Regions from separate parts of the Streptomyces sp. NPDC087300 genome, predicted to be linked through region 1. Evidence: riboswitches for the same ligand, from Rfam matches in the RefSeq annotation. Region 1 holds a riboswitch; each other region holds the start of a gene.
What was found. A riboswitch is a leader RNA that binds a small molecule or an ion and turns the genes downstream of it on or off. The one in region 1 is predicted to bind cobalamin.
Positions count from the first base shown of each region.

Region 1 (9,675 bases):
CTGCGGGGCCCTCTCCGGCTTCCACGCGCTGATCTCCTCGGGCACGACGCCGAAGATGATCCAGAAGGAGACGCAGGTCCGGATGATCGGCTACGGCTCCATGCTGATGGAGTCGTCCGTCGCGGTGATGGCGCTGGTCGCGGCGAGCATCATCGACCCGGGCCTGTACTTCGCGATGAACGCGCCCGCGGGCGTCATCGGCGACACCGTCCAGGAGGCGTCGAAGGCCGTCGCGGGCTTCGGGTACTCGATCTCGCCGGCCGATCTCGCGCAGGCCGCCAAGAACGTCGAGGAGTCCTCGCTGCTCTCGCGCACGGGCGGCGCGCCCACCCTCGCGATCGGCGTCTCGGAGATCTTCTCGAAGGTCACCGGCGGCTCGATGCGCGCGTTCTGGTACCACTTCGCGATCATGTTCGAGGCGCTGTTCATCCTCACCGCGCTCGACGCGGGCACCCGGGTGGGCCGCTTCATGCTCCAGGACATGCTCGGCAACCTCTACAAGCCCTTCAGGAACGTGAGTTGGAAGCCGGGCCTGATCCTCACCAGCGCCGCGGTCACCGGCCTGTGGGGGTACTTCCTGTGGGTGGGCGTGCACGAGCCGCTCGGCGGGATCAACCAGCTCTTCCCGATCTTCGGCATCGCCAACCAGCTCCTCGCCGCCGTGGCGCTCGCCGTCTGCACGACGCTGCTCGTGAAGTCCGGACGCCTCAAGTGGGCCTGGATCACCGGGATTCCGCTGGTCTGGGACGCCACGGTCACGCTCACCGCGAGCTGGCAGAAGGTGTTCTCCAGCGATCCGCGCGTCGGCTTCTTCCAGCAGCGCTCCAACTACCAGGACGCCATCGACGCGGGCAAGGTCCTGCCGCCCGCCAAGACCATGGACGACATGCACACCGTGGTCACCAACTCCACGGTGGACGGCGTCCTTTCGGCCGCGCTCGCGCTGCTCATCGTCGTCGTGATCGCCGACGCGGCCCGGATCTGCGTCAAGCACGTCCGGCATCCCGCGGCGTCCCGGCTGAGCGAGGCACCGTACGTGGAGTCGAAACTGTCCGCGCCCGACGGGCTGTTCCCGACGCGCGAGGAGAAGCGGGAGCTCACGCCGTGACGTGGGTGCTGCGCGGGATGCGGTGGGTGCGCTGGTACGCACGGGAGTTGACCGACGAATCCGCGTACGACCGCTATGTCGCACACGCGCGAAGGGAGCATCCAGGCGTATCCGTACCGTCCCGCAGGGAGTTCGAGCGAATGCGGACGGACCGCCAGGAGTCGGACCCGCGACAAGCGTTCCGCTGCTGCTGAGCAGGCATGTTGACCCGTCCGTTATCCGGACGGGGGTTCCATAGATCAAGACTCTCGCTTAGATTTCCCGCACATCAAGCAGGGGATGAGCGAGGGAGCGGAGCCGTGACATGTCTGATGCGCCTGAAGTGAACCGACCGGTGGTCACGCCGGTCCGTGTGGTCATCGCCCTCTGTCTTGTCGCGCCGTTCGTCGCGATGCTCTGGGTGAGCTCCTACGCGAAGATCGAACCGACCTTCATCGGCATCCCGTTCTTCTACTGGTACCAGATGCTGTGGGTGCTCATCTCCACGGCGCTGACGATGATCGCGTACAAGCTGTGGCAGCGCGACCAGCGGATCCGCAAGGCCGAGGCCCGGCAGCTCCAGGAAGGTGCCGGACGATGAACGTGCTCGCATCGGGGACGGGCGGCGTCAACGGCGTCGCGCTCGGCGTCTTCATCTTCTTCTTCATCGCCGTCACGGTGATGGGCTTCCTCGCCGCCCGCTGGCGCAGGGCCGACAACGACCAGAGCCTGGACGAATGGGGCCTGGGCGGACGGTCGTTCGGCACCTGGGTCACCTGGTTCCTGCTCGGCGGCGACCTGTACACGGCGTACACCTTCGTCGCCGTCCCCGCGGCGATCTACGCGGCGGGCGCGGCCGGCTTCTTCGCCGTCCCGTACACGATCCTCGTCTACCCGCTGATCTTCACCTTCCTGCCGCGCCTGTGGTCGGTCTCGCACAAGCACGGGTACGTGACCACGTCGGACTTCGTCCGCGGCCGCTTCGGCTCCAAGGGGCTCTCGCTGGCCGTCGCGGTCACCGGCATCCTCGCCACGATGCCGTACATCGCGCTCCAACTGGTCGGCATCCAGGCCGTCCTGGACGTGATGGGCGTCGGCGGCGGCCCCGACACCAACTGGTTCGTCAAGGACCTGCCGCTGCTCATCGCCTTCGCGGTGCTCGCCGCCTACACGTACTCCTCGGGGCTGCGCGCCCCCGCGCTGATCGCGTTCGTGAAGGACGGCCTGATCTACCTCGTCATCATCGTCGCCATCATCTACATCCCGATCAAGCTCGGCGGCTTCGACGACATCTTCGCCAAGGCCGGTGACGCCTTCGCGCAGACCAACCCGGCCACCGACAAGCCGCGCGGCGCGCTCGCGCCCGCCGAGGCGGGCCAGTGGACCTACGCCACGCTGGCGCTCGGCTCGGCCCTCGCGCTGTTCATGTATCCGCACTCGATCACGGCGACGCTCTCCTCCAAGAGCCGCAACGTGATCCGCCGCAACACCACGATCCTGCCGCTGTACTCGCTGATGCTGGGACTGCTCGCGCTGCTCGGCTTCATGGCGATCGCGGCCGGGATCAAGGTCGACAACGGGCAGTTGGCGATCCCCCAGCTCTTCGAGGAGATGTTCCCCGACTGGTTCACCGGCGTCGCCTTCGCCGCGATCGGCATCGGCGCGCTCGTGCCCGCCGCCATCATGTCGATCGCCGCGGCGAACCTCTTCACCCGGAACATCTACAAGGACTTCCTCAAGCCCGACGCGACGCCCGAGCAGGAGACCAAGGTCTCCAAGCTGGTCTCGCTCATGGTGAAGGTGGGCGCGCTGGTCTTCGTCCTCGGCATGGACAAGACCGTCGCGATCAACTTCCAGCTGCTCGGCGGCATCTGGATCCTCCAGACGATGCCCGCGCTGGTCGGCGGCCTGTTCACCCGCTGGTTCCACCGCTGGGCGCTGCTCGCGGGCTGGGCGGTCGGCATGGTCTACGGCACGCTCGCCGCGTACGGCGTCGCGTCGCCGACGCAGAAGCACTTCGGCGGCTCGTCCGACACCATCCCCGGCATCGGTGAGATCGGCTACATCGGCCTCACCGCGTTCGTCCTGAACGTGGTCGTGACCGTGGTCCTCACCTTCGCCCTGAAGGCGCTGAAGGCCCCCGAGGGCGTCGACGAGACGTCGCCCGGGGACTACACGGCGGACGCCGGCGACCCCGGCGTCGCCACCGAGCTGCCGAAGGCGACGGCGGGCGCCGGGCACTGAACCGTTCGACAGGTACGACGACGGGCCGCCGGAAAACCGGCGGCCCGTCGTCGTACCCCTGTTGCACACTTCGCCGCATGGACATCACGATCAGACACGCGCGTCCCGACGAGTACGAGGCGTTGGGCGACCTCACCGCGGGGGCGTACCTCGCCGACGGACATCTGAGCCTCGGGGCCGACGACCCCTATCTGACGGTGCTGCGGGACGTGGCGGGGCGCGCGGCGCAGGCCCAGGTCCTGGTGGCCGCGGCGGACGAGGAGCCGCTCGGCTGCGTGGCCTTCGTCCCGTCCGGCGGTCCGATGGCCGACATCGCCCGGGACGACCAGGCGGAGATCCGCATGCTGGCCGTCTCCGCCGCGGCGCGCGGCAGGGGCGCGGGCGAGGCGCTGGTGCGGGAGTGCCTGCGGCGCGCCAGGGACGCGGGCCGCACGGGGCTCGTCCTGTCCACCCAGCCCTCGATGCACGCCGCCCACCGGCTCTACGGGCGCCTCGGCTTCGTACGGACCCCGGAGCGGGACTGGCAGCCGATCCCGGACCTGACGCTGCTCACCTACGAGTTGACGTTCTAGGACACTCCTCGCAGAGCCACCCGCACGACCGCCCGTTCGGTGCCGACACAAGATGTGGGCCTGCTTCAGAAACCCGGCACAAGATGTATGCTCGTGCTCGCTGCCGTCGCAGGGGAATCCGGTGCAAGTCCGGAACTGTCCCGCAACGGTGTATGTGTACGTCTTTGTCGTACCCGCAAGTCCGAGGACCTGCCGGCAGCGCACCCGAGCCGTCCGGCCCGGGTGCCGACCGTCCGGGCCTCGTGGAGTGGGCCGGTGGACGCGGTACGCCGCCCTGCCCGGGTGCGCCCGTGCACCATTCCCTCCCCTGGCCCAGAGCCGAGCGAGGGAGAGCTCCACGTGACCATCGCGCCTGCCGAACCTGCGTCAGCGACGACCACGCCGACCGCCGAGGGTACCGACGGGCCAGGGACCGCGCTGCTGCGGACCCTGACCGACCTCACCGCCGACCTCCCCGACGCCGACCCCGGCCGGGTGGCCGCCGCCGCGCTGCGCGGCAGGTCGGCCCGCGCCGACGTGGCCGAGCTGCGGGAACTGGCGACCGAGGCGGCCGCGGGGCTCATCTCCGAGGACCCCGCGTACTCCAAGCTCGCCGCCAGGCTCCTGTCGATCGGCATCCGCGAGGAAGCGGCCACGCAGGGCGTGCACTCCTTCACCGACTCCGTCGCGGTCGGCCACCGCGAGGGCCTGATCGCCGACCGCACCGCGTCCTTCGTGACCGCGCACGCGGCCCGGCTCGACTCGCTCGTGGACGCCGCGCTCGCGGACGGCGCGGACTTCCGTTTCGGCTACTTCGGCCTGCGCACGCTGCACAGCCGCTACCTGCTGCGCCACCCCATCACCCGGCAGGTCATCGAGACCCCGCAGCACTTCATGCTGCGCGTGGCGAGCGGCCTGGCGGAAGACGGCAGCGCCCGCGCCCTGGACGAGGTCGCCGCGCTGTACCGCCTGATGAGCCGCCTGGACTACCTGCCGTCGTCGCCGACGCTGTTCAACTCGGGCACCCGGCACCCGCAGATGTCCTCCTGCTACCTCCTCGACTCCCCGCTGGACGAGCTCGACTCGATCTACGACCGCTACCACCAGGTCGCGCGGCTCTCCAAGCACGCGGGCGGCATCGGCCTCTCCTACTCGCGCATCCGTTCGCGCGGTTCGCTGATCCGCGGCACCAACGGGCACTCCAACGGCATCGTGCCGTTCCTCAAGACCCTCGACGCCTCGGTCGCCGCGGTGAACCAGGGCGGGCGCCGCAAGGGCGCGGCCGCGGTCTACCTGGAGACCTGGCACTCCGACATCGAGGAGTTCCTGGAGCTGCGCGACAACACGGGTGAGGACGCGCGCCGCACGCACAACCTCAACCTCGCGCACTGGATCCCCGACGAGTTCATGCGCCGGGTCGCCGCCGACCAGGACTGGTCGCTGTTCTCGCCGGCCGACGTGCCCGAGCTCGTCGACCTGTGGGGCGAGGAGTTCGACGCCGCCTACCGCAAGGCGGAGGCCGCGGGGATCGCGAAGAAGACCATGCCGGCCCGGGAACTGTACGGCCGCATGATGCGCACCCTCGCGCAGACCGGCAACGGCTGGATGACCTTCAAGGACGCCGCCAACCGCACCGCCAACCAGACGGCGGAGCCCGGCCACACGGTGCACTCCTCCAACCTCTGCACGGAGATCCTGGAGGTGACGGACGACGGGGAGACGGCCGTCTGCAACCTCGGCTCGGTCAACCTCGGCGCCTTCGTCGTCGACGGCGACATCGACTGGGAGCGCCTCGACGAGACGGTCCGCACCGCCGTCACCTTCCTCGACCGCGTCGTCGACATCAACTTCTACCCGACCGAGCAGGCCGGGCGCTCCAACGCCAGGTGGCGCCCGGTGGGCCTCGGCGCGATGGGCCTCCAGGACGTCTTCTTCCAGCTGAAGATGCCGTTCGACTCGCCCGAGGCGCGGGCCCTCTCCACCCGCATCGCCGAGCGCATCATGCTCGCTTCGTACGAGGCGTCCGCGGACCTCGCCGAGCGCAACGGCCCGCTGCCCGCCTGGGAGAAGACCCGCACCGCGCGCGGCGTCCTGCACCCGGACCACTACGGCGTGGAGCTGACCTGGCCCGAGCGCTGGGCGGCCCTGCGCGAGCGGATCGCCACCACCGGCATGCGCAACTCGCTGCTCCTCGCGATCGCGCCGACGGCCACCATCGCGTCCATCGCGGGCGTGTACGAGTGCATCGAGCCGCAGGTCTCCAACCTCTTCAAGCGCGAGACGCTGTCCGGCGAGTTCCTCCAGGTCAACTCCTACCTGGTGCAGGAGCTCAAGCGGCTCGGCGTGTGGGACGCGCAGACCCGTGAGGCGCTGCGCGAGTCCAACGGCTCGGTGCAGGGCTTCACCTGGGTGCCCGAAGAGGTCCGCGCGCTGTACCGCACCGCGTGGGAGATCCCGCAGCGCGGCCTGATCGACATGGCGGCCGACCGCACCCCGTTCCTGGACCAGGCGCAGTCCCTGAACCTGTTCCTGGAGACGCCGACCATCGGCAAGCTCTCCTCGATGTACGCCTACGCCTGGCAGCGGGGCCTGAAGACCACGTACTACCTGCGCTCGCGCCCGGCGACGCGCATCGCCCGCGCGGCCGGCGGCTCCCAGGCCACCGCCGCGGCCCCCGTCCCCCAGCAGGTGAGCGACCCCGACGCGATCGCCTGCTCCCTGGAAAACCCCGAGTCCTGCGAGGCCTGCCAGTAATGTCCAGCACCACCAGCTCCGCCAAGAACCTGCTCGACCCGGGCTTCGAACTCACCCTGCGTCCCATGCGCTACCCGGACTTCTACGAGCGCTACCGGGACGCGATCAAGAACACCTGGACCGTCGAGGAGGTCGACCTCCACTCGGACGTCGCCGACCTCGCCAAGCTCTCGCCGGGCGAGCAGCACATGATCGGCCGCCTGGTCGCGTTCTTCGCCACGGGTGACTCGATCGTCTCCAACAACCTGGTGCTGACGCTCTACAAGCACATCAACTCCCCCGAGGCGCGGCTCTACCTGAGCCGTCAGCTCTTCGAGGAGGCCGTGCACGTCCAGTTCTATCTGACGCTGCTCGACACCTACCTGCCCGACCCGGAGGACCGCGCCGCCGCCTTCGACGCGGTCGAGGAGATCCCCTCGATCCGTGAGAAGGCCGAGTTCTGCTTCAAGTGGATCAACGAGGTCGAGAAGCTGGACCGCCTGGAGACGCAGGCCGACCGCCGGCGCTTCCTGCTCAACCTGATCTGCTTCGCCGCGTGCATCGAGGGCCTGTTCTTCTACGGCGCCTTCGCGTACGTCTACTGGTTCCGCAGCCGCGGTCTGCTGCACGGCCTCGCGACCGGCACCAACTGGGTGTTCCGCGACGAGACGATGCACATGAGCTTCGCCTTCGACGTGGTGGACACGGTCCGCAAGGAGGAGCCCGAGCTCTTCGACGACGCGCTCGAGCAGCAGGTCACCGACATGCTGAAGGAGGCCGTCGAGGCCGAGCTGCAGTTCGCCCGCGATCTGTGCGGCGATGGCCTGCCCGGCATGAACACCGACTCGATGCGCGAGTACCTCCAGTGCGTCGCCGACCAGCGTCTTCAGCGCCTCGGCTTCGCGCCGGTCTACGGCTCGGAGAACCCGTTCTCCTTCATGGAGTTGCAGGGTGTGCAGGAGCTGACGAACTTCTTCGAGCGGCGGCCCTCCGCGTACCAGGTCGCGGTCGAGGGTTCGGTCTCCTTCGACGACGAGTTCTGAGCCTGGCGCAACCGGCTCCCGGTGTGCCCGCCCCGTCACGGGGGGTGGGGTGGGCACACCGCTCGGTCAGCGCGCTTCGGCCCGCAGGACGAGCCGCTTGGGGTGCAGCGTGATGCCGATCCTGGTGCCGGTGTCGGTCTCGTCGACCGGCGTCAGGCGCCACTTCGGAGCCACCGTGCCCAGGATCAGGGCCAGTTCAGCGAGGCTGAAGTGGTCGCCAGGGCACTTTCGGTTGCCGACGCTGAACGGCATCATCGCGAACTCCGGGACCTCTGAAGCGCGTTCCGGATTCCAGCGGTCCGGGTCGAACTCCAAGTGCCGCTCGAAGGAACGCGGGTCGCGCTGCATGGCGTACACGCTGTAGACGATGTCGGCGTCCGCCGGAATGCGATAGCCGCCAAGCTCGGTTTCGGCCACGGACCTGCGGGTGAATATCCAAGCCGCGGGTCGTATACGCATGGCCTCCGTGACGACATTGCGGAGGTGCCGCAGCTCGCCCAGGTCGGCGAATGTGATCGCCCGCCCCTGCGCCACGGAATTTACCTCTTCAACCAACCGCCTTTCCTGCTCCGGGTGTTCGGTCAGCAGATGGAAGGCCCACGCCAGAGTCGACGCCACATTCTCGGCTCCCGCGACGACCAGGGAAACCACGTGGTCGTGGATCTCCTGATCGCTTATCGGCGCCCCGGATTCGTCCGTGGCCCGCAGCAATTCCGCGAGCAGGTCGTCCGGTCCCGGGCCCGCCGCACGGCGCTCGGCGACGATCTCGTCGACGATCGCGTGCAGATCGGCGAGCGCGCGCTCGAAGCGCCGGTTGGCCGGGGTCGGCACGCGGTACAGCGGCCCGACCGAGAGCACCATCCGGCGGTAGAGCCCGTCGAAGACGGTGTGCAGCGACGCGCTGATGCGGTCCGCCTTCTCGCCGATGGAGTCGACCTCCAGGAGCGAGCGGGAGACGATGCGCACCGCCGTGCGGAACATCTCCGCGCCGACGTCGACGGTGCTCCCCGGCTCCCAGCGGGCCGCCGTGGCGCGCGCCTCCTCCTCCATCACCTTGGCGTAGTCGGCGATCCGCTCGGGCCTGAACGCGGGCTGCATCATGCGGCGCTGGCGCCGGTGCAGCCGGCCGTTGCTGGTCGCCACGCCCTTGCCGAGGAGGACCTCCAGGGTGTCCCAGAGGGGGCCGCCGACGATGTACTCGGGGTTCTTCAGCATGGCGCCGACGAGTTCCGGATCGCACACCGCGTACGCCGTTTTGGGTCCCAGCCTGATCCGTACGAGATCCCCGTGGTCGCGCAGCGCGGCGAGGAATCCGAGCGGGTCACGCACCAGGTTCCAGGCGTGGCCCAGCAAGGGCGCTCCCCCGCCGACGAGCGGCGGGGTGCGCAGCGGGCCCGGTCCTGACGCGGCGGGGGCGGGTATCGCGGATTCGACGCTCATTCCTCACCTACCAGTTCGTTTTCCGCCACGGTGCTTTCCGTGACGTAGGGGGGTATGGACCGGTCGTCCCAGCTGTCCACGCGATAGCGGCCGGATTCGTGGTGGAACCAATAAACGGAGGAGAACCAGTTCCGCATATTGAAGACGCACGATTCCACCGCGTCCGCGAGTTCCCTTCCCTCCGTGGTTCCCTCCACCAACTTCGCGGCGAATACGTGGACTTCTTCCTCGGCCGCGATGAATTCCGTGACGCATCGGGTGACGCGCCTGTGGACCTCCGCGACCGCCTCTTCCAGCGTCATCTTCTCGTGGTGGATGAGACTGATACCGAGATTGTGCAGTTCGTCTCCCGCGAGTTCTTTCGGCAGTGAGCACAGGTCGTTGTACCAGGCCGAGAAATCCTGGGTCGCGAGTGCCGCCCGCCGGTATGCGGGGTGTTTGCGCACGGGGCGCGGCAGCTCGTACCGCGCGGTGGGTTCGAGCAGGTCGATCCACGCCCAGTGCGCGAACGTGAGGCGGCGCAGCTCGACGTACGCCTCGACCGTGGGCACCGTGCCGGTGCGCCGGTTCCTGAACT
Region 1 covers NZ_JBIUYI010000002.1:579,907-589,581, reverse strand. The annotation lists gene ACIO9J_RS08255 (carbon starvation CstA family protein) at 1-1,108, shown strand, start outside; gene ACIO9J_RS08250 (YbdD/YjiX family protein) at 1,126-1,302, shown strand; gene ACIO9J_RS08245 (DUF3311 domain-containing protein) at 1,413-1,688, shown strand; gene mctP (monocarboxylate uptake permease MctP) at 1,685-3,331, shown strand; gene ACIO9J_RS08235 (GNAT family N-acetyltransferase) at 3,409-3,903, shown strand; cobalamin riboswitch at 3,984-4,115, shown strand; gene ACIO9J_RS08230 (ribonucleoside-diphosphate reductase subunit alpha) at 4,243-6,636, shown strand; gene ACIO9J_RS08225 (ribonucleotide-diphosphate reductase subunit beta) at 6,636-7,658, shown strand; gene ACIO9J_RS08220 (cytochrome P450) at 7,725-9,098, opposite strand; gene cyc1 (epi-isozizaene synthase) at 9,095-9,675, opposite strand, start outside.

Region 2 (9,675 bases), on a different contig from region 1:
ACGGCCCAGGTTGTCGGCGAGCGGGTCGCCCGGCACGAAGGAGACGCCGGTGGCGAGCCCGCCGAGGTAGGGCCAGCCCTGGAGGTTCATGACCGTGCCGTACAGGACGGAGGAGACCGCCCCGTACGCCGCGAGCAGCCACAGTTCGCTCCGGCCGCGGAGGGTGTCGGGGCCCGGCAGCAGCCCCGCGCCCATGCAGACCCAGCCCATCGACAGCATCTGGAAGGGCATCCACGGGCCGACGCCGCCGGTCAGCAGCGCCGAGGCGAACATCGACACCGCGCCGAGGACGAAGCCGAAGCCGGGGCCGAGCACCCGGCCGCTCAGCACCATCAGGAAGAACATCGGCTCGATGCCCGCCGTGCCCGCGCCGAGCGGCCGCAGCGCGGCGCCCGCCGCGGCGAGGACCCCGAGCATCGCGATGGCCTTGGCGTCGAGGCCGACGTCCGCGATGGTCGCCACCACCACGGCGAGCAGCAGCGGCAGCAGCGCGGCGAACAGCCACGGCGCGTCCTGCGCGTGCTCGCTGAGGCCGGAATCCGTACCGGCGAGCAGCGGCCAGCCGAAGGCGACCACGCCCACGGCGCTGACCAGGGCGAGCGCGGCGACCGAGCGGCGGCCCAGGCGGATGGGGCGGGCCTGCGCCTGGGCCGTGGGCGCGGCCGTCACGACGGGTCCTGTCCGGGCGAGGGCGCGTCCAGTGCCCGGCGCACCTGCGTCACGGTCAGCCACTCCTGCGGCGCGAGGATCTTGGTGACCTGGGGCGCGAAGGACGGCGAGGAGACCACGATCTCCGGGGTCGGCCCGTCCGCGACGACCTCGCCGTCCGCGAGGATCACCACGCGGTGGGCGATCTCGGCGGCCAGCTCCACGTCGTGCGTGGCGAGCACGATCGCGTGGCCCTCGGCGGCCAGGCCGCCCAGGATGTGGGCGAGCCGGGCCTTGGCCGCGTAGTCGAGGCCGCGGGTCGGCTCGTCGAGCAGGAGCAGGGGCGGGCGCGCGGTCAGGACGATCGCCAGGGCGAGCGCCAGGCGCTGGCCCTCGGAGAGGTCCCGGGGGTGCGTGTCGTCCGCGATGCCCGGCAGCAGCTCGCTGACCAGGGCGCGGCAGGCCCCGGGCGGCGCGTCGGCGTCACCGTCGGCCGCCGCGCACTCGGCGCCGACGGTGTCCGCGTACAGGAGGTCGCGCGGCTCCTGCGGGACCAGGCCGACGTGCCGGATCAGTCGGCGCGGCGCCGTACGGTGCGGGACCGCGCCACCGACGCGGACGGTGCCCGAGGTGGGTTCGAGGAGGCCGACGAGGGTGGCGAGGAGCGTGGACTTGCCCGCGCCGTTGCGCCCCATCAGGGCGACGGTCTCGCCGGCGGTGACGGCGAGGTCCACCCGCCGCAACGCCTCGACCCGCCCGCGCCGGACGGCGAGCCGCTCGACGTCGGCGGCCGCTTCGTACGTCGGCGCGGGCGCCCGGCCCCTGCGCAGGCGTGGCCAGCGGCCCGGGGTGCGTTCCGGGGCCGGTACGAGGGCGGGTTCGGTGTGCGGCTTCGCCTGGGCGAGGCGGGTGCGGAGGGCGCCTGCCCTGCGGCGGGCGTCGCGCACGGTGAGCGGGAGCGGGGACCAGTCCGCGAGCCTGCCGAGGGCGACCACCGGCGGGTAGACGGGGGAGCGGGCCATCAGCGCGGCGGGGTCGCCGAGCACCGGCGGTTCGCCGGGGGCCGCGAGCAGCAGCACCTGGTCCGCGTACTGCACGACGCGCTCCAGGCGGTGCTCGGCCATCAGGACCGTGGTGCCGAGGTCGTGGACGAGGCGCTGGAGCACCGCGAGCACCTCTTCGGCGGCGGCCGGGTCGAGCGCGGACGTCGGCTCGTCGAGGACGAGGACCCGGGGGTGCGGGGTGAGCACCGAGCCGATCGCGACGCGCTGCTGCTGGCCGCCGGAGAGCGTCGCGATGGGCCGGTCGCGCAGATCGGCGAGGCCGAGCAGGTCCAGCGTCTCCTCGACCCTGCGGCGCATCACGTCGGGGGCGAGCCCGAGCGACTCCATGCCGTACGCGAGTTCGTCCTCGACGGTGTCCGTCACGAAGTGCGAGAGAGGGTCCTGGCCCACCGTGCCGACGACGTCGGCGAGTTCGCGCGGCTTGTGCGTGCGGGTGTCGCGGCCCGCCACCGTCACCCGGCCGCGCAGGGTGCCGCCCGTGAAGTGCGGCACGAGCCCGCTGACCGTGCCGAGCAGCGTCGACTTGCCGACCCCCGAGGGGCCCACGAGCAGCACCAACTCGCCCTCGGGGACGGTGAGATCGACCCCACGGACGGTGGGCCCCGCGGTTCCCTCGTACGTCACCGAGACGTCCTCGAAGCGGATCATGACGTCTCCTTGGAGGCCGGGGAAGCGGAATCGGCGGGCACCGGCGCGACGAACGCGGGCAGCAGCCCGATCAGCACCGCCGCCGCGGGCCACAGCGGCAGCGCGGGCGCGACGAGCGGCACGACACCGGGCTGGAGGGCGGCCACGCCGTACGAGGATGCGGTGATCATCAGCCCCGCGACGGCGATCCCGGAACCGGCGACGGCCCAGGCCCGTGGGCCCCACCGGTCGGGCCGGTAGCGGGTGCGCACGGCCCTGCGGCCGCCGAGCCTGAGCCCGCCGAGCGCGGCGAGCAGCCCGGCGGCCAGGACGGGCAGGCCGTACGCGGCGCCCTGCGCGGTCAGCAGTCCGTACGTCCCGACGCACACGCCCATGAGTCCGCCGAGCGTCAGGACGGCGGTGGCCCTGCGCACCCCGGCGGGCACGGCGGCGCTGCGGCCGAAGCCGCGCGCGTCCATCGCGGCGGCCAGTGCCACCGAGCGTTCGAGGGCGCCTTCGAGGACGGGCAGGCCCACCTGGAGGAGCCCCCTGATTCCTCTGTCGGGGCGCCCGCGCAGTCGGCGCGCGGCCCGCAGCCGCTGTACGTCGGTGATCAGGTTGGGCGCGAACGTCATCGCCACCACGACGGCGACCCCGGCCTCGTAGAGCGCGCCCGGCAGCGACTTGAGCAGCCGCGCCGGGCTGGCCAGCGCGTTCGCGGCGCCGACGCAGATCAGCAGGCCCGCGAGCCTGATGCCGTCGTACAGCGCGAAGAGCAGCCCCTCGGCCGTGACCCGGCCGCCGATCCGGACGCCCTTGGCCCAGTCGGGCAGCGGCACCTCGGGCAGCGTGAAGAGGGTGTGTGTGCCGGGGATCGGCGAGCCGAGCACGATCGCGAAGACGAGCCTGATCCCGATCACGACCAGGCCGAGCTTCACGAAGGCGCCGTACGACTTCGCCCACGGAGCGGACGTACGCCGCGCCGCCACCACATAGCCCGCGACGCCGATCAGCAGGCCGATCAGGAGCGGATTGGTGGTGCGCGAGGCGGCCGTGCCGAGGCCGAGCGCCCAGATCCACCAGGCGCCCGGGTGCAGGGCGTTGCTCCGGTGCGCCTCGGGGGCGAGGCGCCACCCGAGGGCGGTGGGCGTGCGGCTGCCGTGGTCCGTCATCGTGCTGTCCGGGCCCGCGTCAGCCGCGACGGCGGCGGGCCTGCCACAGCGCGGCACCGCCCAGCACCACGACGGCGGCGATCCCGGCGATCAGACCGACCGAGGGGCCGCCGTCGCCCCCCTTGTCACCGTCGGCCTGACCTGCCTGGTCCTTCTTCGACGTGCCGTCGCCGGAGACCTGGTCGCCGCAGCCCGACTTCGGGTAGCCGGAGATGGCGCAGAGCAGGGCGTTGCTGTCGTAGCGCAGCGGCTTGGCGACCGCGGCGAGGGCCTCGGCGCTGGTGGCGTCCTCGGCGACCTGCGCGCAGGCCGTGCGCGCGGCGGGCGGCCGCTCGCCCTTGGGCGCGTCCTCGGCCAGGCCGAAGTCGATGACCAGGGCGACCCGCTTGCGGCCGTCCTTGGCGGGCCTGTCGGCGCAGATGTCCTCGAAGCCGGCCGCGCCGCGCGGCTTCGCCGAGTCCTTGGTGTCCTCGGAGACCGAGAAGCGGAAGCCTTGTACGTCGCCGTCGTCGGGCTTCGCGGTACCCGGGCCCTGGGTGGCGTAGGTCCAGCTGTCGCCGGAACGCTCCCAGAACGACCAGTAGCGGTAGCCGGCGGCCTGGGCGGGCGCGGCGGCGAGGACGCCGAGGGTGCAGAGCAGCGTGGCGAGGAACGCCACGACCGCCCGGTGCCCGCGCCGCGCACGGCCCGCGGTCACGGCTGCTTCTTCTTGCGGTTGCCGCTGTAGAGGAAGCCGATGCCGATGCCGGCGACCATGCCGACGCCGATGATCCACCAGACGCTGACGCCGCCGCCGTCGTCCTTCTTCTCCTCGTCCGAGTCGGCGGACGGGGACTTCGACGCGGTCTCCGGCGCCGGGCCCGTGGCGTTCAGCTGCTTGACGAGGTCGGCGCCGCCGAAGTCACGGGCGTCCATCCCGGCCGCGTTGGCGGCGAAGACCAGCTGCGAGTAGGCGGCGGGACCGGACTGCTTGGCCCAGTCCGCGGAGTTCTTCGAGAGCCACTCGGCGGACTTCTTCGCCTGGTCCTTCTCACCTGCGGCGGCGAGCGCGAGCACCGCGTCGGCGGTGTTGCCGAAGTCGGGCTGGTCGTCGGCGCCCGGCATCGAGGACATCAGGTGGTCGTCGGTCTTGCCGAGGGTGTCGAGGAGATAGCCGACGCCGTTGCTCGCGGCCTGCGTCACGTTCTCGGGCTTCGCGCACTTGGGGTTCGTGGGCTGGCCCTTCTTGGGCTGCGACACCACGAGACCCTTGCCGAGGCCGCCCAGCACACCGGCGGCGGTGGCGTCGGCGTTCGGCGAGAGCTTGCCGGACTTGGGGTCGGCGAGACCGAAGGCGCCGCCGTCCTTGCCGCAGTCCATGGCGAGCTCGGGCAGCGCGTCGTAGGCGGACTTGCCGTCCTTGGACTTCACGTCCGCGGGGTTCTCACCCGCCGAGACGAGGGCGCCGATCACGATGCCGGTGGAGTTGGCGTCGGTGGGCAGGCCCGGGTTGTAGCCCCAGCCCCCGTCCGTGTTCTGTACGGACTTCAGCCACTCGACGCTCTTGCCGACCGTCTTCTTCTCGCCGCCGAGCGCGGCGAGCGCCTGCACGGCGGCCGCGGTGGAGTTGCTGTCGACCATGGTCTTGGAGTCGCACGGCGCGCTCGCGTCCGCGCGGTAGGCCGCGTAACCGCCGCTCGCGCACTGCTGCCCGGTCAGCCAGTCGACGGCCTTCGCGGCGGGCTTGACGCCCTCCGTGTGCTGGGCGAGCAGGGCGTACGACTGCCGGAAGACGCCGTCGAACTTGGGGTCGCTCTTGCCGTAGAGGCCCGAGGGGAGCGCGGTGGAGGGCGACGGCTTCGCGTCGTCCGCGAAAGCGGCCGGTGCGGCGGCGGAGCCGAACACGGCTACGGCGGCGGCCAGGACCGCTGCGCTGTGGCGAACGTTCATGATGCGGCGGGTTGCCTCTCCCTGCGGGGAGCGGGGCGGCACGGACCGTTGCGAGCACGGCTTCCGGGCGGCTCCGGCTCCGTATACCTCGACGGTGCCGCTCATCGGGGGGTCCGATGAAGCGAGCCGGTCACGTTCCGCACCGGGCATTCCGGCTCTCCGCCAAGGCGGTCATACGGCTGCGGGTCAGCGCCGGATTCGCACCGGCTTCCCCCTGTACGGGCGTGAGGACGACTCGCCCACTCTACCGGCCCGTACGGGGCGGGGCCGGGCGGCGGGGGCGGCGCACCGGCCGCCCCGGGGTGTCACACCGCCACGTAGGTGACCGGGTCGCCGCCGGGCACGACCTCGGCGCGGCCCAGCTTCACCAGGCGCCGCACATGGGCCTCCGCTTCCGACACCGCGATGTTGCGCGAGCCGTAGGGGATGTCGGCCCAGGGCCGGTTCCACTCCATCCGCTCGGCGAGCTGCCAGGCGGTGCGGGGTTCGGCGAGCAGGGCGTGCAGTCCGGTCAGGCGCTCCTCGTGGTGGGCGATGAGCGCGCCGACGCGGGCGGGGGCGTCGGTGAAGGCGTGCTGGTGGGCGGGGAGGATCTCGGCCGGGTCGAGGCGGGCGACCCGCTCCAGGGAGTCGAGGTAGTCGCCGAGGGGATCGGTGACCGTGGCGTCGTCGGGGTCCTCGTACAGGCCGATGTGCGGGCTGATGCCGGGCAGCAGGTGGTCGCCGGAGAAGAGGCGGCCGTTGCCCCGCAGCCGGGCGGGGTGGTCCTCCTCCAGGTGCAGGCAGACGTGGCCGGGGGTGTGGCCAGGGGTCCAGATCGCGCGCAGCCTGCGGCCCGCGAGGTCGAGGAGCTCGCCGGGGGCGATGTCGCGGTCGGGCAGCGCGGGGTCGAGTCCCGGCAGTTTCCTGGGGCGGCCCTCCTCGGCGGCGCGGACCAGCGGGGCGACGTGCTCGGCGGGCGCGCCGGCCGCCGTCAGCTTGGCGGCCATGTAGGCGTACCAGCGGCCGGGCGGGTTGGCGCGGGTGCGGCGCACCACGGAGGCGTCGGCCGCGTGCATCGCGATCCACGCGCCCGATGCGTCGCGGACCTTCGCGGACAGACCGTGGTGGTCGGGGTGGTGGTGGGTGATGACCACGCCGTGCACGTCCCCGACGGCGACGCCGCACCGGGCGAGTCCCGCGGTCAGGGTGTCCCAGGACGTGGGGTCGTCCCAGCCGGTGTCGACGAGGACCGGGCCGCGGTCGGTCGCCAGGAGGTGGACGAGGGTGAAGCCGAGGGGGTTGTCGGGGATCGGGACCTTGATGCTCCAGACGCCGCCGCCGTGCTCGATCACCGGCGGGTCGGTCACCTGCGGGGTCATGGGGCCTCGTCTCTGTCGCCGGGTGCCGCGTCTCTCGTCGCCGGGTGCCGCCACTATAACTAGAACTAGTTTCAATGGTCGCCCAAGTCGACCGAATCGGCGGCCGGTTGCGCGTCCGGTCCGTGGACTCCTCCAACTAGAACTGGTATCAGTTCTGAAACGGTGTCAGAAAGCGCTCCGCAGGAGGCAGTCAGCCATGACCGAGCTCGTGGAACACGGACAGCTGTTCATCGGCGGGGAGTTGGTGGACCCGCTCGGCAAGGGCGTCATCGACGTCGTCTCCCCGCACACCGGAAAGGTCTTCGCCCGCGTGCCGCACGCGGCCCCCGCCGACGTGGACCGCGCCGTCGCCACCGCCCGCCGGGCGTTCGACGACGGGCCCTGGCCGCGCATGACCCTGGACGAACGGATCGCGGTCGTCACCCGGATCAAGGACGGGATCGCCGTACGCCACGAGGAGATCGCCCGGGTCATCAGCACGGAGAACGGCACCCCGTACACCTCCAGCGTGATGGTGCAGGCGCTCGCCGCGATGATGGCGTGGGACGCGGCCCTCACCGTCGCCCGCGACTTCACCTACGAGGAGGCGCGCGACGGAGTCCTCGGCAAACTGCTCGTGCGGCGCCAGCCGGTGGGCGTGGTCGCCGCCGTCGTGCCCTGGAACGTCCCGCAGTTCACCGCCGCCGCCAAGCTCGCCCCCGCGCTGCTCGCGGGCTGCCCGGTGATCCTCAAGACCTCGCCGGAGGCGCCCCTCGACGCCTACATCCTCGCCGAGATAGCCGCCGACGCCGGGCTGCCGCCTGGCGTGCTCTCCGTCATCTCCGCGGACCGCGAGGTCAGCGAGTACCTCGTCGCGCACCCCGGCGTCGACAAGATCTCCTTCACCGGATCCGTCGGCGCGGGCAAGCGCGTCATGGAGGTCGCGGCCCGCAACCTCACCCGCGTCACCCTCGAACTCGGCGGCAAGTCCGCCGCGATCGTGCTGCCCGACGCCGACGCGGCGACCGCCGTCGCGGGCATCGCGCCCTTCGCCTGGATGATCAACGGCCAGGCGTGCGTGGCCCAGACCCGTATCCTCGTGCCGCGCACCCGCTACGACGAGTTCGCCGAGGCGTTCGCCGCCGCAGCGTCAGGCCTCAAGGTCGGCGATCCGCTCGACCCCGCCACCGAACTCGGCCCGCTCGTCGCCGAACGGCAGCAGCGGCGCTCCCTCGACTACATCCGCATCGGCCAGGAGGAGGGCGCCAAGATCCTCGCGGGCGGCGGCCGCCCCGCCGGGCTCGACCAGGGCTGGTACGTCGAGCCGACGCTCTTCGGCGGCGTCGACAACTCCATGCGCATCGCCCGCGAGGAGATCTTCGGCCCGGTCATCTGCCTGCTGCCGTACGGCGAACAGGACGAGGCCGTGCGGATCGCCAACGACTCCGACTACGGGCTCAGCGGCAGCGTCTGGACGGCCGACGTCGAACGCGGCATCGACGTCGCACGGCAGGTGCGCACCGGGACGTACTCCGTGAACACCTTCAGCCTCGACATGCTCGGCCCCTTCGGCGGCTTCAAGAACTCCGGCATCGGGCGGGAGTTCGGGCCCGAGGGGTACGCCGAGTACTTCGAGCACCAGATGATCCATCTCCCCGCGGGCTACGAGGGGAGCGGTGCCTGATGGGTGACCGCTGGCACGTCGAGGTCGACCGGTCGGTCTGCATCGGATCGGGGATGTGCGTGGGCACCGCGCCCGGCGGCTTCACCCTCGACAGCGCCCGCCAGTCCCACCCCGCCCACCCCGAGACCGACGCCAACGAACAGGTCCTGGAGGCCGCGGAGGGCTGCCCCGTCGAGGCGATCACGATCACCCTCGCCGACAGCGGAGAGGTGGTCTTCCCGCCCGAGGACTAGGGCCTTTCGTTTGGATCAGGCCGGGCTCGCGGGGTCTGGCCTGATCCAAACGAAAGACCTAGGTCAGGCGCCGTCACACCTCAACCACCGGCTGCCCGTGCCGCGTCCTCACCGATGCGCCGCGGGCATCGCCATGTGGCGGAGGCCTGGATATCCTGTGCACTCGAACAAGGGCGAACGGGACTTTACGCGTGCGTTCCGCACGGTGATCTGATGACAGCCGTTACTGTTCCGCCCCTTTGCGTCCTGGAAATCTCTCTGCCACGCCGAGCAGAGAGGGGACACCATGGACAAGCGGTACGAGGTCTACTGTCTTGCCGACAGATTCTTCTACGAGACCCCGGACCGGCTGCCGTCCACGGGCACCCGAAGCGCTGCCCGCGAGTTCCCCACCTCCCGCCGCCCGGTCCCGGAGGGCTGGCGCTCCGGACGCTCCGGCGACTGGCTCTCCTTCGTCCCGCTGGACGACGCGGGGAAACCGCTCCCCACGCCCCAGCAGGGCTGGAAGATCCACGTCTCCGCCACCCTGGAGAACGCCGACAAGATCGCGGCCCTCGTGTGGGACCACTGCGTGCCGCGCTCGGTCCCCTTCAAGTTCGTGCCGGCCACTCACTTGCTGCACCTGCGCAACAGCAAGTACGCGGGCCGCGACATGAGCGGCAAGTTCGCCACCGTCTACCCGGCCGACGACGCCCAGCTCCACGAGCTGCTCACCGCGTTGGGAAAGCTTCTCGAAGGGTTCGAAGGGCCGTACATCCTCACCGACCTGCGCTGGGAGCAGGGCCCGCTGTACGTCAGGTACGGCGCCTTCACCCGCCGCATGTGCGACGACGGCAAGGGCACCCTCGTGCCCGCCGTGGAGAACGCCGAAGGCCAGCTGGTGCCGGACGACCGCGGCCCCGCCTTCAAGGTCCCCGAGTGGGTCAAGCTGCCCGACTTCCTCGAACCGGCGCTCGCCGCGCGCAACACGACGACCGT
Region 2 covers NZ_JBIUYI010000004.1:579,158-588,832, forward strand. The annotation lists gene ACIO9J_RS18410 (ECF transporter S component) at 1-669, opposite strand, end outside; gene ACIO9J_RS18415 (ABC transporter ATP-binding protein) at 666-2,360, opposite strand; gene ACIO9J_RS18420 (energy-coupling factor transporter transmembrane component T) at 2,357-3,511, opposite strand; gene ACIO9J_RS18425 (SCO2322 family protein) at 3,531-4,208, opposite strand; gene ACIO9J_RS18430 (prenyltransferase/squalene oxidase repeat-containing protein) at 4,205-5,440, opposite strand; cobalamin riboswitch at 5,564-5,688, opposite strand; gene ACIO9J_RS18435 (MBL fold metallo-hydrolase) at 5,746-6,801, opposite strand; gene ACIO9J_RS18440 (aldehyde dehydrogenase) at 6,998-8,464, shown strand; gene ACIO9J_RS18445 (ferredoxin) at 8,464-8,697, shown strand; gene lanKC (class III lanthionine synthetase LanKC) at 8,984-9,675, shown strand, end outside.
Region 2: another riboswitch for cobalamin. It lies ahead of ACIO9J_RS18430 (prenyltransferase/squalene oxidase repeat-containing protein); the one in region 1 lies ahead of ACIO9J_RS08230 (ribonucleoside-diphosphate reductase subunit alpha).

Region 3 (9,675 bases), on a different contig from region 1:
TTGTAGCCGTGGCGGCGCATCGCCTCGATCCACTTGGGGTTCACCACGCGGGCGCGGAAGACGCGGGACGTCTCCTCGACCAGGGTGCGGGTGCGGACCGTCTCGGGCCGCGTCGAGTCGCCGATGTACGCCTCGGGCGCGGTGCCCTTGAGCGCGCGGACCGTGGCGACCATGCCGCCGTGGTACTGGAAGTAGTCGTCGGAGTCCGCGATGTCGTGCTCGCGGGTGTCGGTGTTCTTGGCGGCGACCGCGATGCGCTTGTAGGCCGTCTCCATCTCGTCGCGCGCCGCGCGGCCTTCGAGACCGCGGCCGTACGCGTAGCCGCCCCACACCGTGTACACCTCGGCGAGGTCGGCGTCGGTGCGCCAGTCGCGGGAGTCGATGAGCTGGAGCAGACCCGCGCCGTAGGTGCCGGGACGCGAGCCGAAGATGCGGGTGGTGGCGCGCCGTTCGTCACCGTGCTCGGCGAGGTCGGCCTGCGTGTGGGCGCGCACGTGGTTCTGCTCGGCGGGCTCGTCGAGGGACGCGGCGAGCCGGACCGCGTCGTCGAGCAGCCCGATGGTGTGCGGGAACGCGTCGCGGAAGAAGCCGGAGATGCGCAGCGTCACATCGATGCGCGGGCGGCCCAACTCCGCGTACTCGATGGCCTCCAGGCCCGTGACGCGGCGCGACGCGTCGTCCCAGACGGGGCGCACGCCGAGCAGCGCGAGCGCCTCGGCGACGTCGTCGCCCGCGGTGCGCATGGCGCTGGTGCCCCACAGGGAGAGGCCCACGGAGGTGGGGTACGCGCCGTTGTCGGACTTGTACCGCTCGATCAGCGAGTCGGCCAGGGCCTGGCCCGTCTCCCACGCGAGGCGGGAGGGGACGGCCTTGGGGTCGACCGAGTAGAAGTTGCGCCCGGTCGGCAGGACGTTGACGAGGCCGCGCAGCGGGGAGCCGCTGGGGCCTGCGGGGACGAAGCCGCCGTTCAGGGCGTGCACCGCGTGGTCGAGCTCGTCGGTGGTCGCGGCGAGGCGCGGGACCACCTCGCGGGCTGCGAACTCCAGGATGGCGGCGACCTGTTCGCCCTGGTCGGTGGGGACGGCGGACAGGTCCCAGTCCGCGTCGTCCATCGCCTGGACCAGGGCGCGGGCCTTGTCCTCCGCCTCGTCGGCGCTCACGCGCGTGGCGGCCGACTCGTCCAGGCCGAGGGCTTCGCGCAGACCGGGCAGGGCCGTCGTGCCGCCCCAGATCTGGCGGGCGCGCAGCACCGCGAGGACGAGGTTGACGCGGTCGGCGCCCGCGGGCGCGCTGCCCAGGACGTGCAGTCCGTCGCGGATCTGCATGTCCTTGATCTCGCAGAGCCAGCCGTCGACGTGCAGCAGGAAGTCGTCGAAGCCGTCGTCCCCGGGGCGCTCCTCCAGACCGAGGTCGTGGTCGAGCTTCGCGGCCTGGATCAGCGTCCAGATCTGGGCGCGGATCGCGGGCAGCTTGGCCGGGTCCATGGAGCTGATCTGGGCGTACTCGTCCAGGAGTTGCTCCAGGCGCGCGATGTCGCCGTAGGAGTCGGCGCGGGCCATCGGCGGCACCAGGTGGTCGATGAGCGTGGCGTGCACGCGGCGCTTGGCCTGGGTGCCCTCGCCCGGGTCGTTGACCAGGAAGGGGTAGATAAGCGGCAGATCGCCGAGCGCGGCGTCGGGACCGCAGGCGGCCGACAGGCCCGCGTTCTTGCCCGGCAGCCACTCCAGGTTGCCGTGCTTGCCGAGGTGGATCATCGCGTCGGCGCCGAAACCGCCGTCCGTCGCGGACGCGGCGATCCAGCGGTACGCCGCCAAGTAGTGGTGCGAGGGCGGCAGATCGGGGTCGTGGTAGATCGCGATCGGGTTCTCGCCGAAGCCGCGCGGCGGCTGGATGAGGATCAGCAGGTTGCCGCGGCGCAGGGCGGCCAGCACGATGTCGCCCTCGGGGTCGCCGCCGTTGCCCACCCGGGACTTGTCGAGGAACATCTCGCCCGGCGGCGGACCCCAGTGCCGCTCGACCGACTCGCGCAGCTCGGCGGGGAGCGTCGCGTACCAGCGCTTGTAGTCGGCGGCCGGGATGCGGACCGGGTTGGCGGCCAGCTGCTCCTCGGTGAGCCACTCCTGGTCGTGCCCGCCCGCGTCGATCAGCGCGCGGATCAGCTCGTCGCCGTCGCCGGACACGAGACCGGGGATCTCTTCGGTGGCCCCGAAGTCGTAGCCCTCGCCGATGAGCCTGCGCAGCAGCGCGACGGCGGACGCGGGGGTGTCCAGACCCACCGCGTTGCCGATCCGGGAGTGCTTGGTCGGGTAGGCGGAGAGCACCAGGGCGAGGCGCTTGTCGGCGGCCGGGATGTGCTTCAGACGGGCGTGCCGTACGGCGATTCCGGCGACCCGGGCCGCGCGCTCGGCGTCGGCCACATAGGCCGGGAGCCCGTCCTCGTCGATCTCCTTGAACGAGAACGGCACGGTGATCAGGCGGCCGTCGAACTCCGGCACCGCGATCTGGCTCGCGGCGTCCAGCGGCGACACGCCCTCGTCGTTCTCCTCCCAGGCCGCGCGGGACCCGGTCAGGCAGAGCGCCTGGAGGATCGGCACGTCGAGGCCGGTGAGCGCGCCCGCGTCCCAGGACTCGTCGTCACCGCCCGCCGACGCCTCCGCGGGCTTGGTGCCGCCCGCGGCGAGCACGGTGGTCACGATGGTGTCGGCGGCGCGCAGCTCCTCGATGAGCTCCGGCTCGGGGGCGCGCAGCGAGGCCACGTACAGCGGCAGCGGGCGGGCGCCCGCGTCTTCGATGGCGCCGCACAGGGCGTCCACGAACGCGGTGTTGCCGCTCATGTGGTGGGCGCGGTAGTAGAGCACCGCGACGGTCGGGCCCTCGACGGCGCGGGCGGTGCGCTCGAGCGGGCCCCAGGAGGGGGCGGGCGCGGGCGGCTCGAAGCCGTGGCCCGTGAGCAGCACGGTGTCGGAGAGGAAGCGGGCCAGCTGCTCCAGGTTGGCTGGGCCGCCGTGCGCCAGGTAGGCGTGGGCCTCCGCGGCGATGCCGACCGGCACGGTGGAGGAGGCCATCAGCTGGGCGTCGGGGGCCTGTTCACCGGTGAGCACGACGACGGGCAGGCCGCTCGCGGTCAGCTGGTCGAGGCCGTCCTGCCAGGCGCGGACACCGCCGAGGAGGCGTACGACGACGAGGTCGGCGCCGTCCAGGAGCGCGGGAAGCTCGGCCAGGTCGAGGCGCGATGGGTTGGCGAACCGGTAGTCGACGGGACCCCCCGCAGCACGGGCGCTGAGCAGGTCGGTGTCGGAGGTCGACAGCAGCAGAAGCATGCGGGCGCAGGCCTTCCTCGGGGTGTCCGCGCCCCGGGTGGTCGTGTTGGACGGCAGGAGTTCCTGGCTCACCCCACGTCGGTGGGGCTCACAGTGGCGGGACCGCGCCGGATTCGCACCGGGCTTCCTCCATCGGGTCCTGGTGGACCCACGCCGTCGCTGGCGTCGACGGACCTGGCGGTCCGCCGCCTGCATAGTAAGTCCTGCCCAGGTCGCGGTGGGCGGCCACCTGCCAGGACGGCCGGTATCGGGAGGCGCCCCGCCGGATCCGCGTGGGTATGCTCGCCGCCATGCCGCCCACCCGAGCAACCTCCACACAACAGGGCGAATCCCTCATACGCGACCGGGGCGACGCCTGCCCCGGAGCCCTCCGCCTGCACCGCGCCGACGACGGCGGCCTGGCCCGACTCCGGCTGCCCGGCGGCCTCTTGACGTCCCGTCAGGTCGACGTCCTGGCCACCGCCGCCGAGCGGCTCGCGGACGGTCACCTCAGCATCACCTCACGCGGCAACGTCGAGCTGCGCGGCCTCGGCGAGACCTGCGGCGGCGCACTCTCGGCGCTCCTCTCGGACGCGGGCCTGCTCCCCTCCGAACGGCACGAGCGCGTCCGCAACGTGGTGGCGTCGCCGCTGGCCGGAATCGACGGACTCGGCCACGCCGACGTGCAGTTGTGGGCCCGTGAGCTGGACGGACTCCTCTGCGCCGAGGAGTGGACCGCGGAGCTCTCCGGCCGCTTCCTGTTCGCCGCCGACGACGGGCGCGGGGACGTGGCGGGGCTCGGCGCCGATGTGACCTTGATCGCAGAATCGGCGGGCACGGCGCTGCTTCGGCTCGGCGCCGCCACGTTCCGGGTGCCGGGCGCCGAGGCTCCCCGTGCCGCGCTGGCCGCGGCCGGGGCGTTCCGCACGGCCGCGCTGGCGGCGGGCAACGGCGCCTGGCGGGTGGCCGAGCTGCCGGCCGGGCGGGCCGTCGAGGTGGCGCGGGCGCTGGCGGACGCGGGCGTTCCTGCGACGGCGGCCGCGGCCCCGGCACCGGTCGCGGGGACGACGGTTCAGGGCCCGCCGCCTCCCGGCGTCCTCGGCGGTGCCGTGCTGGTCACGGCCCCGCTGGGACGGGTGAGCGCGGCCCAGCTGCGCGCGCTGCTGCCCGCGCCCGGCGACGAGGTACGGGTCACGCCCTGGCGCGGATTCGTCGTGCCCGGGTTCACCGACGAGGCCGCGCGGGAGCGCCTTCGGGTCCTCGCCGACGCCGGGTTCGTGACCGAGCCCGCGTCGCCCTGGCTCGGCGTCGGCGCCTGCACCGGGCGGCCCGGCTGCGCCAAGTCGCTCGCCGACGTCCGCGCGGACGCCGTGCCCGGCCGCGCCGGACTCCCCGTCCACTGGTCGGGCTGCGAGCGCCGGTGCGGGCATCCGCACGGCGACTGGGTGGACGTCCTCGCCACGGCGGACGGCCGCTACGAGGTGACCCTGCGCACCGGCGGCTCGGTCGTGCCCGTGGCGGGCGCCACCGTGACGGAGGCGGTCACCACCGCCCGTACGCCCCCGCACCCGACCTGACCACGCACATGACGACGCCCCACGACCACGACGACCACGACGGCCGGAACGGCCACGAGATGAGCGAGAGCACAGTGTTCGACTACGAGAAGGACGGCGCGGCGATCTACCGCGAGTCCTTTGCCACCATCCGCGCGGAGGCGGACCTCGCGGGCCTGCCCGCCGACGTCAGCCAGGTCGCGGTGCGGATGATCCACGCCTGCGGGATGGTCGACCTCGTGCGCGACCTCGCCTTCAGCCCCCGGGTGGTGGCCGACGCCCGCGCGGCGCTGCGCGGCGGCGCGCCGATCCTCTGCGACGCGAACATGGTCGCGAGCGGCGTCACGCGCAAGCGGCTGCCCGCGGACAACGAGGTCATCTGCACGCTCGCCGACCCGTCCGTGCCGGACCTCGCGGCGCGCCTCGGCACCACCCGCAGCGCCGCCGCGCTCGAACTCTGGCGCGACCGCCTGGAGGGCTCCGTCGTCGCCATCGGCAACGCGCCCACCGCGCTCTTCCGCCTCCTGGAGATGATCGAGGAGGGCGCCCCGCGCCCGGCCGCCGTGCTCGGCATCCCGGTCGGCTTCGTCGGCGCCGCCGAGTCCAAGGACGCGCTGGCCGGACACGCGTCGGGGATCGAGTACCTGGTCGTACGGGGACGGCGCGGCGGCAGCGCGATGGCCGCGGCGGCGATCAACGCGATTGCGAGCGAGGCGGAGTGAACACCGAAACCACCCAAGACGCCCTGCGGGGACGGCTCTACGGCGTCGGCCTCGGGCCCGGCGACCCGTCGCTGATGACGCTGCGCGCCGTCGAGGTCATCGCCGCCGCCGACGTGGTCGCCTACCACTCGGCACGGCACGGCCGCTCCATCGCCCGCTCGATCGCGGCCGCGCACATCCGCGCCGACCACATCGAGGAGGCGCTGGTCTACCCCGTCACCACGGAGGGCACGGACCACCCCGGCGGCTACCGGGGCGCGCTCGACGACTTCTACGAGGCGGCGGCGGCCCGGCTCGCCGCACACCTCGACGCGGGCCGCACGGTCGCCGTGCTCGCCGAGGGCGACCCGCTCTTCTACGGCTCCTACCAGCACATGCACAAGCGCCTGGCCGACCGCTACCCGACCGAGGTGATCCCCGGCGTGACCTCGGTCAGCGCGGCGGCCGCCCGGCTCGGTGAGCCCCTGGTGGAGGCCGAGGAGGTCCTCACGATCCTGCCGGGCACGCTCCCCGAGGAGGAACTCGCGGCGCGCCTCGCGGCGACGGACTCGGCGGTCGTGATGAAGCTCGGCCGCACCTTCGGCAAGGTGCGCGGCGCCCTGGAGCGCACGGGCCGGCTCGACGAGGCACGGTACGTCGAGCGCGCCACCATGGCGGGCGAGCGCACAGGGCGGCTGGCCGACGTGGACCCGGAGTCCGTGCCGTACTTCTCGGTGGCGGTGCTGCCGAGCAGGGTGGCCCCGCTGACCGGCGGGCCCGCCGCGCGCAGCGCCCCGGAGGACCGCGGCGAGACGGGCGACGTGGTCGTCGTCGGCACCGGACCCGCGGGCCCGCTGTGGCTGACCCCCGAGACGCGCGGCGCGCTCGCGGACGCCGACGACCTGGTCGGCTACACCACCTACCTGGACCGGGTGCCGCACCGCCCCGGCCAGCGGCGGCACGGCTCCGACAACCGCGTCGAGTCCGAACGCGCCGCGTTCGCCCTGGAGCTGGCGCAGCGCGGGCGGCGCGTCGCGGTCGTCTCCGGCGGCGACCCCGGCGTCTTCGCGATGGCCACGGCCGTCCTGGAGGTCGCCTCGCGACAGGAGTACGCGGACGTCCCCGTGCGGGTGCTCCCCGGGGTGACCGCGGCCAACGCGGCGGCCGCCCGCGCGGGCGCCCCGCTCGGCCACGACTACGCCACGCTCTCCCTCTCCGACCGGCTCAAGCCCTGGGAGGTCATCGCGGAGCGGCTCGCGGCGGCGGCTTCGGCGGATCTGGTCCTCGCCCTCTACAACCCCGGCTCGCGCAGCCGCACTTGGCAGGTCGGCAAGGCGAGGGAGCTGCTCCTCGGCCACCGGGCGCCGGACACCCCCGTCGTTCTCGCCCGTGACGTCGGCGGGCCCGAGGAGAGCATCCGCATCGTCCGCCTGGCCGATCTGGACCCCGCCGACGTCGACATGCGCACGCTGCTCATCGTCGGCTCCTCCCAGACGGTGGTTACGCGGCGGCGCGGGGGCGGGGAACAGGTCGTCTGGACGCCGCGGCGCTATCCGGAGGGCTGAGGGTCTGGGCGTACGGCTGTCCCTGCGGGCACGTGGGGGCTGGCCGCGCGGTTCCCCGCGCCCCCTTACGGGGCACCCCCGCGCCGCTCAGGGGCACGGGGTGCCTGCTTCTAGGTGCGCGGGGAACCGCGCGACCAGCCACGAACAACCCGCACCTATCCACGCAGCAGACGAACCCAGTCAACCGCCGCCTCGGGCCGGCCGACCACCGCGACCCCGCCGGGGTGGGCGGGCCGCCGGACCACCACGACAGGAACCCCCGCCTCACGCGCGGCGACCAGCTTGGGCGAGGTGGCCGCACCCCCACTGTCCTTCGTCACCACCACATCGATCCGGTGCCGACGCAACAGCTCCCGCTCCCCGTCGAGGGAGAAGGGCCCCCGGTCGAGCAGCACCTCCATGCGCGCCGGGCACGGCGGCTCGGGCGCGTCGACGGAGCGTACGAGAAACCACAACCGGTCAAGCCCGCGGCCCGCGAACGCCGCGAGCCCCATCCGCCCCGTCGTGAGGAACACCCGCTCGCCCAGCGCGGGCAGGACCCGCGCCGCCTGGTCCAGGGAATCGACCATGTGCCAGTCGTCGCCCGGCTCCGCGACCCAGCCGGACCTGCGCAGCGCGAGCAGGGGAACATGGGTCGCGGCGGCGGCCGCCGCCGCGTTGAAGGAGATCGTCCCCGCGAAAGGATGGGTGGCGTCGATGAGCGCGTCCACGCGGTGCTCGCGCAGCCAATCGGCGAGCCCTCCTGCCCCGCCGAAGCCGCCGACGCGGACCTCGCCGGGCGGCAGCCGGGGCGCGGCGACCCGCCCCGCGAGGGAGCTGGTCACCCGCGTCCCCGCGACACCCGCGAGCAGTTCCGCCAGGCGGCGCGCCTCGGTCGTTCCCCCCAGAATCAGTACGTGCACGGAGTTCGTTTTCCCTCATGAGTGAGCCACAGGAGCAAGGCCGGCCCGGCGAGGCCAAGGGCGGGCGCGGTGCCCAACTCAAGCACACCGGTCTGCGGCCGGGATGGACGACCGGCGCCTGCGCGACGGCGGCCACCACCGCCGCCTACACCGCGCTGCTGACCGGCGACTTCCCCGACCCGGTGACCATCACGCTGCCCAAGGGCCAGACACCGGCCTTCGCGCTCGCCGCCGAGGAACTCACCGCGTCGTACGCCATGGCGGGCATCGTCAAGGACGCGGGCGACGACCCCGACGTCACGCACGGCGCGCTCGTGCGCGCCACGGTGCGGCGGCTGCCGCCGGGCTCCGGCGTGGTCTTCAAGGCGGGTCCTGGCGTGGGCACGGTCACCCGTCCCGGGCTGCCCCTCGACGTCGGGGAACCGGCGATCAACCCCGTGCCGCGGCAGCTGATGCGCGAGCACGTGGCGCGGGTGGCGGAGCGCGCGGGGGCCGCTCCCGACGTCGAGATCACCGTCTCCGTCGACCACGGCGCGGAGATCGCCCGCTCCACCTGGAACCCGCGCCTCGGCATCCTCGGCGGCCTGTCGATCCTCGGCACCACCGGGATCGTCGTGCCCTACTCGTGCTCGGCGTGGATCGACTCGATCCGGCGCGGCGTGGACGTGGCACGGGCGGCGGGCCGCACCCATGTCGCCGGGTGTACGGGGTCCACGTCGGAGAAGACGGTGATCGCCGAGTACGGCCTGCCCGAGGACGCCCTCCTGGACATGGGGGACTTCGCGGGCGCGGTCCTGAAGTACGTGCGCCGGCACCCCGTGGACCGCCTCACCGTCTGCGGCGGCTTCGCCAAACTCTCCAAGCTGGCGGTCGGCCACCTCGACCTGCACTCGGCCCGCTCCCAGGTGGACAAGCCCTTCCTCGCGGAGCTGGCCCGTACGGGAGGCGCGTCCGAGGCCCTCGCCGAGCGGATCGCCGCCGCGAACACGGGCCTGGAGGCGCTGCGCCTGTGCGAGGCGGCGGGGGTCCCGCTGGGCGATCTGGTGGCGACGAAGGCCCGCGACGAGGCCCTCGCGGTGCTGCGCGGCGCCCCGGTCGCGGTCGACGTGATCTGCATCGACAGGGCGGGCACGGTGGTGGGCAGAAGCACCCCGTAAGGGGCGCGGGGAACTGCGCGCCCAGCGCACGACGGCCCGCAGGACAGCACCGAGCCGCGGCAGCTCAACAAACGTGCCGATCCCTGTCGGCCGAATACAGATGACTGTCCCGGAACTGCTCCGCCCCCAACGTGCGACCGACCATGATCACAGCGGTACGCACGATCCCCGCCGACTTCACCTGCTCCGCGATGGACCCGAGCGCACCCCGAAGGATCACCTCATCGGGACGGCTCGCAAGAGCGACGACGGCGACAGGACACTCCGCCCCGTAATGAGGCAGCAGCTCCTCAACGACCCGGTCCACGTAGCCCGCGGCAAGGTGCAGCACGAGCAGCGCCCCACTGCGCCCGAGCGTGGCGAGGTCCTCGCCGGGCGGCATCGCCGTGGCCCGCTGCGCGATCCGCGTGAGGATCACCGTCTGCCCGACGGTCGGCACCGTCAGCTCCCGCTTGAGCGCGGCGGCGGCCGCGGCGAACGCGGGGACGCCGGGCA
Region 3 covers NZ_JBIUYI010000010.1:297,876-307,550, forward strand. The annotation lists gene cobN (cobaltochelatase subunit CobN) at 1-3,320, opposite strand, end outside; cobalamin riboswitch at 3,355-3,493, opposite strand; gene ACIO9J_RS35760 (cobalamin biosynthesis protein CobG) at 3,599-4,876, shown strand; gene ACIO9J_RS35765 (precorrin-8X methylmutase) at 4,951-5,577, shown strand; gene ACIO9J_RS35770 (precorrin-2 C(20)-methyltransferase) at 5,601-7,121, shown strand; gene ACIO9J_RS35775 (cobalt-precorrin-6A reductase) at 7,277-8,023, opposite strand; gene ACIO9J_RS35780 (cobalt-precorrin-5B (C(1))-methyltransferase) at 8,041-9,180, shown strand; gene cobM (precorrin-4 C(11)-methyltransferase) at 9,245-9,675, opposite strand, start outside.
Region 3: another riboswitch for cobalamin. It lies ahead of cobN (cobaltochelatase subunit CobN); the one in region 1 lies ahead of ACIO9J_RS08230 (ribonucleoside-diphosphate reductase subunit alpha).